3 regions of the Shewanella sp. NKUCC05_KAH genome follow, and region 1 is predicted to be linked to each of the others. Evidence: predicted binding sites of a transcription regulator. Region 1 holds the regulator's gene; each other region holds the start of a gene.
The links. Region 1 encodes sigma-54, which starts transcription at its own class of promoters, with help from an activator protein. Its sites were predicted from a motif close to GTTGGCACGNNNNTNGNNT; they were not measured.
Positions count from the first base shown of each region.

Region 1 (3,194 bases):
CCAAGGCATGTCATTGTCGGGTGGCGAACGTCGTCGCGTCGAAATTGCGCGAGCTTTAGCCGCTAATCCTAAGTTCATTTTGCTCGATGAACCGTTTGCAGGCGTCGATCCTATTTCGGTTATCGACATCAAGAAGATTATCGAACAACTCAAAAGTCGCGGCCTTGGCGTACTGATCACAGACCATAATGTCCGCGAGACATTAGATGTATGTGAACATGCTTATATTGTGAGTCACGGAAACCTGATTGCCGAAGGAACTCCAGCAGAGATCTTAGACAATCAGCAAGTTAGGGCTGTGTACTTAGGTGAACAATTCAGGCTATAGTTAATCGAGCGAAGCCAATGGAGGCAATTTATACCGCCATTGGGCTTCACTCAAGATAATAATAAGCGACCTCATCCAACAATAATAACGTAGGGATCAGCGGTAACATGAAAGCGTCACTCCAGCTCAAACTGGGTCAACAGTTAACCATGACGCCACAACTACAACAGGCTATACGTCTGTTGCAACTGTCGTCATTAGAACTGCAGCAAGAGATCCAGCAAGCATTAGATTCTAATCCCCTTCTCGAGCTGGAAGAGGATCAATTCGACGCCACTAAAACCCCTGTAAACCAAACGCTATCCGATACGGATTTCAGTGAATCTAGCACTCTGCCACCAGAAAAAGACAGCTCCACCATAGACACGGCAGAGTCGCTAACCAAAGAATCCATGCCCGATGAGCTCCCCATGGACACCACATGGGATGAAGTGTTTACCGCCTCCCCAAACTCAGGCCCCGGCGGCAGTCGTGAAGACGATATGCCCTTCCAAGGCGAGACCAGTGAAGGTTTGTACGAACACTTAGAATGGCAAAAAAACCTCACGCCGTTTTCTGAAACCGATTTAGCCATTGCCACCGCCATTATTGATGCAATCGACGATCAGGGCTATCTCACCCAAAGCACTGAAGAAATTCTCGAAGCCATGGGCAATCCTGAAGTTGAGCTTGACGAAGTCGAAGCCGTACTCAAGCGCATTCAGCATTTTGATCCCATAGGCGTTGCCGCCCGCGATTTAAGTGAATGCCTGCTGATCCAACTGTCGCATTTCGCCGCTGATACTCCCAACCTAGAAAACGCCCGTATGCTGATCAAAGATCATTTAGATCTGATCGCCGCCCGTGATTTTAGGTTGTTGATGCGTAAGACTAAATTAAAAGAAGATGAATTAAGGGATGGTATAGCACTCATCCAAACCCTCAATCCTCGCCCAGGTTTGTTGATCACGCCCAATAATGACGAATACGTTATCCCAGATGTGTCTGTGTCGAAGAAAAATGGCCGCTGGGTCGTTGAGCTTAATCCTGACTGCATGCCCAAAATCAATGTAAATCAACATTATGCTTCTATGGCACGCAGCACAAAAAACCAAGCCGATAGCCAATTTATTCGCGGCCATCTGCAAGAGGCTAAATGGTTTATTAAGAGTCTAGAAAGCCGTAACGACACTTTGCTTAAAGTTGCTAATTGCATAGTGCAATATCAGCAAGGTTTCTTTGAGTATGGTGAAGAAGCCATGAAGCCTATGGTGCTTAACGATATTGCTGAAGCGGTAGAAATGCATGAGTCCACCATCTCACGGGTCACAACTCAAAAATACATGCATACCCCTAAGGGACTTTTTGAACTAAAATACTTCTTCTCTAGCCACGTCGGGACTGACGATGGTGGTGAGTGCTCATCCACAGCAATCAGAGCCTTTATAAAGAAACTGGTGGCAGCGGAAAACCAGAAAAAACCATTAAGCGATAGTAAGATGGCTCAACTTCTGGCAGAACAAGGGATCAACGTAGCCCGCAGAACCATTGCGAAGTACCGAGAGGCTATGCTTATTCCACCTTCTAATCAGCGTAAAAGTTTATAACCTACAGTGGATATCGGAGGACGTTTCTATGCAAATAAACCTAAGTGGGCACCATATCGAAATTACCGAATCGTTACGTGCATATGTAGAAGAAAAGTTTTCAAAACTTGAACGCCATTTCGAACAGATCAATAATGTGCACGTTGTGCTCAATGTTGAGAAAATGCAACAGATTGCCGAAGCGAGAATAAACCTCATAGGTGGTGAAGTTTTTGCTACTTCAGAGCATGCTGACATGTATGCCGCTATAGACGCCCTGATTGACAAGCTTGACCGTCAGGTTATTAAACACAAAGAGAAGTTAACAAAACACTAATAATGGAACTTTGTACCATACTGCGGCCGGAGTGCACTACCTGCGCCACTCCGGGCAGCAAGAAAAAGGTACTGGAACTCATCAGCGACTTAGTCGCTGCCCAGTACCCGACCCTCTCATCTCAAGAGATATTCGAAAGCCTAGTGGCGCGCGAAAAGATGGGGAGCACAGGTATAGGTAACGGCATCGCCATTCCACATGGTCGACTAGCCGATATAGATCAGCCCATTGCCATACTCATTAAGTGTGAAGAGCCGATAGCATTTGATGCTATCGATAAGCAACCTGTTGATATTTTATTTGCACTACTGGTGCCTGCAGACCAATGTCAGCAGCACTTAAGTACCTTGTCTTGCATGGCCGAAAAGCTGAGCGACAAGCAAATATTAAAGCAATTACGCAAGACGCATGATGAAACGGAACTCTATCAGGTAATCACTGGATGAAACTGGTCATAGTGTCGGGCCGCTCAGGCTCAGGCAAATCTGTCGCCCTTAGGGTACTCGAAGATCTCGGCTATTATTGTGTCGATAACCTTCCCTTGCCATTGATTGGCAGTTTGCTTGAGCAACTCAAAGGCAGTAACGATCTCGTCGCCATCAGTGTCGACGTGCGTAACATGCCTGAGCAGGATAAGGTCTTAGTAAAACAACTCGCTAGCCTACCTCCAGATACTGAGTTAACGAGCTTCTTCCTTAACTCCAGCGATAAAATTCTGCTCAAGCGTTACAGCGAAACCCGCCGTTTGCATCCTTTGTCGAAGAGCCGAGTCTCTTTGCAAGAAGCGATAAAGCTGGAGGGGAAACTGCTCGAGCCTATGTCAAAACTGGTCGATCACTACATAGATACGTCGAATTTGAATATCTATGATTTAAGCGACCAAGTCCGACAAATTCTCCTTGGTAGTGTCGATAAAGAACTCGTGATCAACTTCGAGTCCTTTGGCTTTAAGCACGGAATGCCC
Region 1 is NZ_JAHKQZ010000030.1:12,194-15,387, reverse strand. It holds gene lptB (LPS export ABC transporter ATP-binding protein) at 1-328, shown strand, start outside; gene KO533_RS20845 (RNA polymerase factor sigma-54) at 436-1,914, shown strand; gene hpf (ribosome hibernation promoting factor) at 1,943-2,230, shown strand; gene ptsN (PTS IIA-like nitrogen regulatory protein PtsN) at 2,233-2,676, shown strand; gene rapZ (RNase adapter RapZ) at 2,673-3,194, shown strand, end outside.

Region 2 (3,194 bases), on a different contig from region 1:
CCTTTGTGGCGCCCTTTATTGTGACGACTCAAGGTTCAGGCGTATTTTGGTATCTTGGATTGTTTAATCTGGATTTTAAACACAATAGCTTGAAACACTTAGGCAGTGTCATGCTTGGCGATCGAATCGAAGTGGATAGTATTGAACCTGTTTATCCTTTTGAAGCCCCATTCAAAATTGCTGTGACTTATCGCGATAGAGCGTCTGACCAACCTATGTCTGAAAGCCCTGAAATAGTCAAAACCATAGAGATGGTAGTGAGTGAGACCAGCATACATAAGTAGCGTGTAAATGCCATTATGGATCTACGCAGGCTTATGCTAAGTTGTTTTTCGGTAAGTGGGTGATGTTTGCTTCAATAGCAAGCGTTAGCAGGTAATAGGTCAGCATAAGATTTCGACAAGGAGAGTGTCATGCAAGTTAGCAAAATCACTGGGAAATTTGATGTTAAGCTCACTCCTGATAGCCCCTATGCTACTGGCATTGGTGGTGTGACGTTAGGACGTATGGGCTTAGATAAAACCTTTTATGGTGAGCTTGAGGGGCGCAGCAAAGGGGAAATGCTCAGTGCTATGACGTCAGTCAAGGGCTCAGCTGGCTATGTGGCCATTGAACAAGTGGTTGGTAACTTGTGTGGTAAGCAGGGCAGTTTTGTATTACAACATTTTGGAATTATGACCGATGGACAAAATCGTCTGATCTTAGAAGTGGTACCCCATTCTGGGGCGGGGGAGTTGCAGGGGTTAACTGGCACTATGACCATCAATATTGAGAATGGCCAACATTTTTATGCATTCCAGTTTGGCTTTGAAGCTTAGTTTGACTTTGAAGCTTAGTTTGGCTTTGAAGCTTGAATAACGCCTGTGTTTTAGCTCAGTTTTCTGTAACTCTTCTCCTTTATGATCATTCGAGTCATCTGAATTCACCCTTTTTAATTTAAGCGAGTAGGTCTTTTCGATTGGGTCTGAAAATGGGCATAAAAAAACCAGCTGAGGCTGGTTTTTTTGATTCTTTTTTCATAAAGCACTATCGAACCTTGAGTCTAGATCGGCGTGCTGTTACTTAAAATACGTTTAATTTAAAAAATGCCGTTGTCACGAGAGTTAAGACACTTTTTTAACAACTTTAATTTTATCAACGACCTTTTTCACATCGTCGGTATTTTCGGCAATTTTCAGTGCTAGTTGACGTTCGGCATCGCTGGCAACTTCACCTTTCAATGTCACTATGCCATTGGCAACATCCACATTAATTTGGGTGCCGGATACGTCAGTTGAAAACAGTAAACGCGTTTTGATGACTGTTGCAACTTTAGAGTCAGTTAAGGTGGCAACAACTTCACTGGTGCCTTCTTTTTCATTCATCACAGTGAGTTGGTTATCGACATCTTTCACCCCATCTAAGCTCTTGATGAGCTCTGTGGCGAGGGCTTTATCCACACTGCTTTCCACTTTACCTGTTAACGTCACTTTACCATCTTTGACATCTGTAATGATGTCGAAGGAATTGAGATTCGTGTTGAGCAGTAAAGTGGTTTCTGCTTTACCATCGATCCACGCATCCTTGGTTCCGCCTTTCCAATCTTGGGCGGCAGCCACATTTAAACTGATTGAACCGACAAGTAAAGCCACTAGTACTGATGCTGTTGTAGTTTTCATAATCATATCCTCCGTTGTTTTCTCGAAGCTAGATAATGCGCCAATCGTGCCAATGTTTTTAAGGTAATGATTTTTAACGTTTAAATTGTTTTATCTGGCGTTTTTATACCTTGGCATTTTCCTTTAGGTCGGTCTTTTTTACCGACAAAATGTAATTTTTTCTGGCATGCTGAGCCATCATTCGAGCATAAAAAACCGCACTCATCAGTGCGGTATTATGTCTGTATTAAAAGTGGAGGGGAGTCGGTTAAATATGGCTCACTTAGCGACAGGGAATTAATGGTGATTGAGCGATCCCGTACCGTCGTAACTCATTTGCAGCCAAGCGGCGCCTTCTGCAAGTTGGTTTGCAAGTTGTGGCTGATGCGCTTGCCTTACTGCTTGTTTTATTTGGATTAGCACTTGCTGTTCTATGTCGACAAGGGCGGTCATAGCCTGCGAAATTTGGCACTGTTGCAACAATTCTGTTGCTTGAGTATAAGTGACGGGCACGGTGTGACTTAGGCCATTAATTGGCTCGTCAGCCAAACTTCTCAGCTGTTCAAACCGAGTTAACATTCGTTGGTGGATGTTAGCTTTGGCGGAAAAAACACGCTTAAGATTATAGTCTTCGACATACCTCCTCGCTTGGTTGTAAAATGTGAGTCCTTCCTGATTCAGCTTGATGATTTCATCGATCAACATGATATCGGCGCGGATATCAGTCTGATGTTGCACAACATTAGACTTCATTATGGGCCTCCTAATGCCAGTGTTCGACATAGATTGTTTAACTGCTTGGGTAAACTGATTTTGTTTCGTTCAGCTACCATGCATATTCTGTTCTCGTTTTTAATGATATTTTAACAGGCTGATTTTTAGACTGATATTCTCAGTTCATCGAGATATCATCTTAGAACATCGGCAACTATTACCGTTGCTGTTGTTAAAATTTCATGGCTGACATACAGTAGTTTTTCATACAGGGAGTAGATACGCATGGCTCGACTGACACTTTTTTATCACTTGCAGGATGTTGGCGCCGAGCAAGCAATCATCGAACTTGCTGGCGCTGCAGACTTTAATAAGCTACGCAGTGTTGATGACTTGCCTTGGATAGAGCAGCTAGGGGCAAATCACGTCGATGTTGCCATTATTGAGTTATCCAGTCTTAGTCGTGAAGATTACCTTGTGCTGCTAGATAATGCGGCCATGTCAAATATTGAGTTTATTTTTCTCTCCGACGGTCAGCCAAACCCCAATCTTGATCAGTTAATGTCTCATTTTGCGGGTTACCACTTTCGCAAACCTTACGATATGCCGCTAATCAGCGAAATTTTTGCTGATTTTGCACAGTATTTAGCATCATCGCCTAATCGACTGCATCCTTTTGCTAGCGAGCTAGACCAATACGGTTTGCTTGTTGGTTCATCAGCTCCTATGCACAAGCTATATCGTACAATTCGTCGCGTCTCTGCGACAGGCAGTAATGTGCTGATTATTGGGGAAAGTGGGGTCGGGAAAGAACTGGTTGCTAATACCATACATCTTGCCAGC
Region 2 is NZ_JAHKQZ010000006.1:126,245-129,438, reverse strand. It holds gene KO533_RS07920 (hypothetical protein) at 1-284, shown strand, start outside; gene KO533_RS07915 (DUF3224 domain-containing protein) at 414-818, shown strand; gene KO533_RS07910 (BON domain-containing protein) at 1,104-1,658, opposite strand; gene KO533_RS07905 (glutamyl-tRNA reductase) at 1,935-2,390, opposite strand; gene KO533_RS07900 (sigma-54 dependent transcriptional regulator) at 2,637-3,194, shown strand, end outside.
Region 2: KO533_RS07910 (BON domain-containing protein) is a predicted target of sigma-54. The motif match lies at 1,694-1,712, and genes of this name have one in related genera.

Region 3 (3,194 bases), on a different contig from region 1:
CGCCAGTTTTAAACGTATGTGGCAAAACCTTTTCGGTAAACGTTAACTTCTGTGATCGACATTTTTATTCTCAACCTAAGTGTTAACTCTCAACCTAAGCGTGGCTTATCTTAGGTTGAGTTCTGCAAGGGGTAAACAGATATTATTGATGATCCCAAGACAGATTCGACACTATGCGGCAAGGCTCGCAGCGAAAATGAAACATATCCAATAAAGGTTCATCGAGTTTCCAATCATGACTGCCACAACGTGGGCAAGGTCGCGTTTTTTCTGTGGCTAAATCTTGGCCGCCAACGCGATATAAGTAGTAATAGGTCGGGATCTGAGTGAGATATTCGATACGACCGCGCAAATCCCAACCTCTGCGAAATAAATCACTGTCAGAACTCGATAATTCCTCTAGCGCGGCAAATTCTGCCTTGGTGGCCGCTGCCATTTGCAGCTCGTCGCAGGCTTGCCATTCGCTCTGCCAACGGATAATACGTTTATGATCGCCATTAAAGGTTGCGGGTATACGGTACAGGGGAATGGGCAATAAATTGTCGCCGCTGCGTAGGGGCGAGCACATATGCACAAAACTGGTGTATAGCAGTTGCCAGCTGGGTGTTTCGGTATTACTTACTTCAGAATTGATATCCTGACCAATAAACTTTTCCCGCGGCGCGAGTAGTTTAGCGTCGGTTAATTCTACTAAGGCTTTTTTGACCCAAGGGCTGTGATATTTGTGCGCTAAACTGCTTTTCTCTGGCATCAATAAACGCACTCTAAACTCACCGTCATTAAAGGCGACCGCAAATTCTCGTCCTATGATTTGGCCATTAGCTCGATAGGCTTCAAGGAGCTGATTAATGGCCTTCTCGGCGGCAGATATCGTGGTGTCGGCGAAGCATTCGAAGCGCAGTTCAGTGACAAACATTAAGCTGTTTTTCCTTGGATTTCTAATAAGTTGATGCGTTGTTTAAGTTCAAGCAGTTCGTTTTTTAATTGCATTATTTCTGTTTTTTGCTGCTCAGCATGACGTTCAAAATACGCCTGTTGCATCTGCAGGCGCTCGGCGAGCACTGCAAGGGTTAAGGTATCGTTAGTTGCGGGAACGTCAGTTGTAGGGCTGATAGTTTGCAACTCAGCTAAACGCTCGCGATCTGCCTTAGGCATAGATTTAAATTGCTGTAAGCCTTGGATCAATATAGGTAAAGGTAGGCTACTACCTAAACGGGTTTTAATTAAGGCAAGGCTCGGTACTTTACCGCAGGCTTCGAGCGAACGTGCGGCCGCTAATACTTGGTCAAGGGGACTCATAATTAGCAAAATTCCTTACTTTGTTGAATTGTTTAAACCAATTTTAAAATAATAATTAAGTTTTTCATTTAAAAACAGTGTGTTGTCTTGTGGCATTTATTTTGCTTATTGTCCAGCCGAAATACCATTTATTAAGCTTCAATAATAATTACACAGGATGTCACATGATGAACCATAAATTGAATAACAAACTTATCGCCATCACTTTTTTAGGGCTCGCAAGCTTAGGTCTTAGCGGCTGCGTGGTCAATGTCGGTGATGGAGAATCGGGTTGGGATAGCAGCGAATCATGGGAGAAAGTGCAGGATAAAAATCGCACTAACTTAACCAAACTGAGCTTAGGGATGCCCAAAGACCAAGTGATGATCTTAATGGGCACCGCTGATTTTAGTGAAGCCTATATTCAACAAAGTGCTCAACAAGGTGAAGCCAATAAAGAAGTCTTAGTGTTGTTTTATCGTACCCAGCGTAATAATGGCGATGGAAAAACCACTAAGGATGAATGCACGCCTATCGTGCTGAGCAACAATGCCTTAGTGGGTTGGGGTGAAACGGCTTACGGTAAAATCTGAACCAACGAGTCTTATCGTTTACGTAGCTGAGTGTCTAATTGCTCAATGGGCTCAGTCCAGAGGGCATCGGCTTCTAAACCTTCAATGATAAAGCTCTTTTGGGCAGGGGTCCAAAAGGGCGCTTGGCTTAAATGGATGTGATGGTCGATATCATGGGTTGCAATAAACTGCGCTATGGCCTCGTCGCTACTGTCTAAACCGAGTTGCTCAAACAAGTGGCTTAAGTCTACTGGAGTTGTATCCATCATTATTTCCTTTTCAGTATAGTGCCTTCGTTTAGAGTAAGCGCCTGATTGAAAAATGCAATCTATGATTAAAATTTGCACTTTTTAGTTTCCTTGGTAGATTAACAGTTACGCATAAAAAAGTGTGAGCTAAGTCAAGGAATGCTAACGATGGACAATGAAATTCTGGAGGACTGCCGCGCAGTCTATTTGACCGCGGAAGACTTACGCATTGCCGCTTCTATTCTCTATAACGCTTACCATGATGATCCTTTTTTTGTCGATTCACTCTTTACCTCAGACAAAGCCGCTTATGAGCAAAAATTGCGCGCCGCAATCAGGGAAGAACTCAATACGTTATGGCAACAAAAACAAGCCCTCATTGGTTTATTCGACCATGAAAGACTCTTTGGGTTAGCCTGTGTAGTTACTCAAGAAGTGCCTTTAGGGGAAGGGCGTTATTGGCATTGGCGCTTAAAGATGTTGTTAGGTACAGGTTGGCAATCGACTCAAGCACTAATGAACAAAGAGTCCAGTATTATTGAACTTTTACCCAGTAAGCACTGCGGTATTTTGCAGTTTATTGCTCTTGCACCAAATGAACAGCACAAAGGACTTGGACATAAGTTAGTACAAGCTGTGGTGAGTTGGTGTGATGAGCAGCCTGATTTGGATGGCATTGGTGTGTTTATCGCTCAGGAGAACCACTTGCAACTGTTTACTCAGCATGACTTTGTATCCATAGGCGAGCTGAGTATTGGCAGTATTCATGGCCAACTTTTATTCTATTCGGTTCAACAAGATGACTCACTCTTATAAACGTTTCGCCGATTTTTATCCTTTCTATTTATCCCAACACCAGCACCCGATTTGTCGGCAATTACACTTTGTTGGCAGTTGTTTAGTTCTGCTGCTGATTGGCATTGCCTTGGTTTCACAAGCCTGGTGGCTATGTTGGTTCATTCCTATTGTTGGTTATGGTTTTGCGTGGGTGGGACACTTCGTATTTGAGAAGAATCGACCCGCGACATTTCAGTATCCTTTTTACAGTTTGATGGCAGATTGGGTGATGTTTGCGCAGATGATCCGCCGCTTTTTT
Region 3 is NZ_JAHKQZ010000006.1:91,496-94,689, reverse strand. It holds gene syd (SecY-interacting protein) at 1-46, shown strand, start outside; gene KO533_RS07815 (Zn-ribbon-containing protein) at 143-916, opposite strand; gene KO533_RS07810 (hypothetical protein) at 916-1,299, opposite strand; gene KO533_RS07805 (DUF3192 domain-containing protein) at 1,464-1,871, shown strand; gene KO533_RS07800 (DUF2789 domain-containing protein) at 1,883-2,116, opposite strand; gene KO533_RS07795 (GNAT family N-acetyltransferase) at 2,267-2,914, shown strand; gene KO533_RS07790 (DUF962 domain-containing protein) at 2,898-3,194, shown strand, end outside.
Region 3: KO533_RS07805 (DUF3192 domain-containing protein) is a predicted target of sigma-54. The motif match lies at 1,388-1,406, and genes of this name have one in related genera.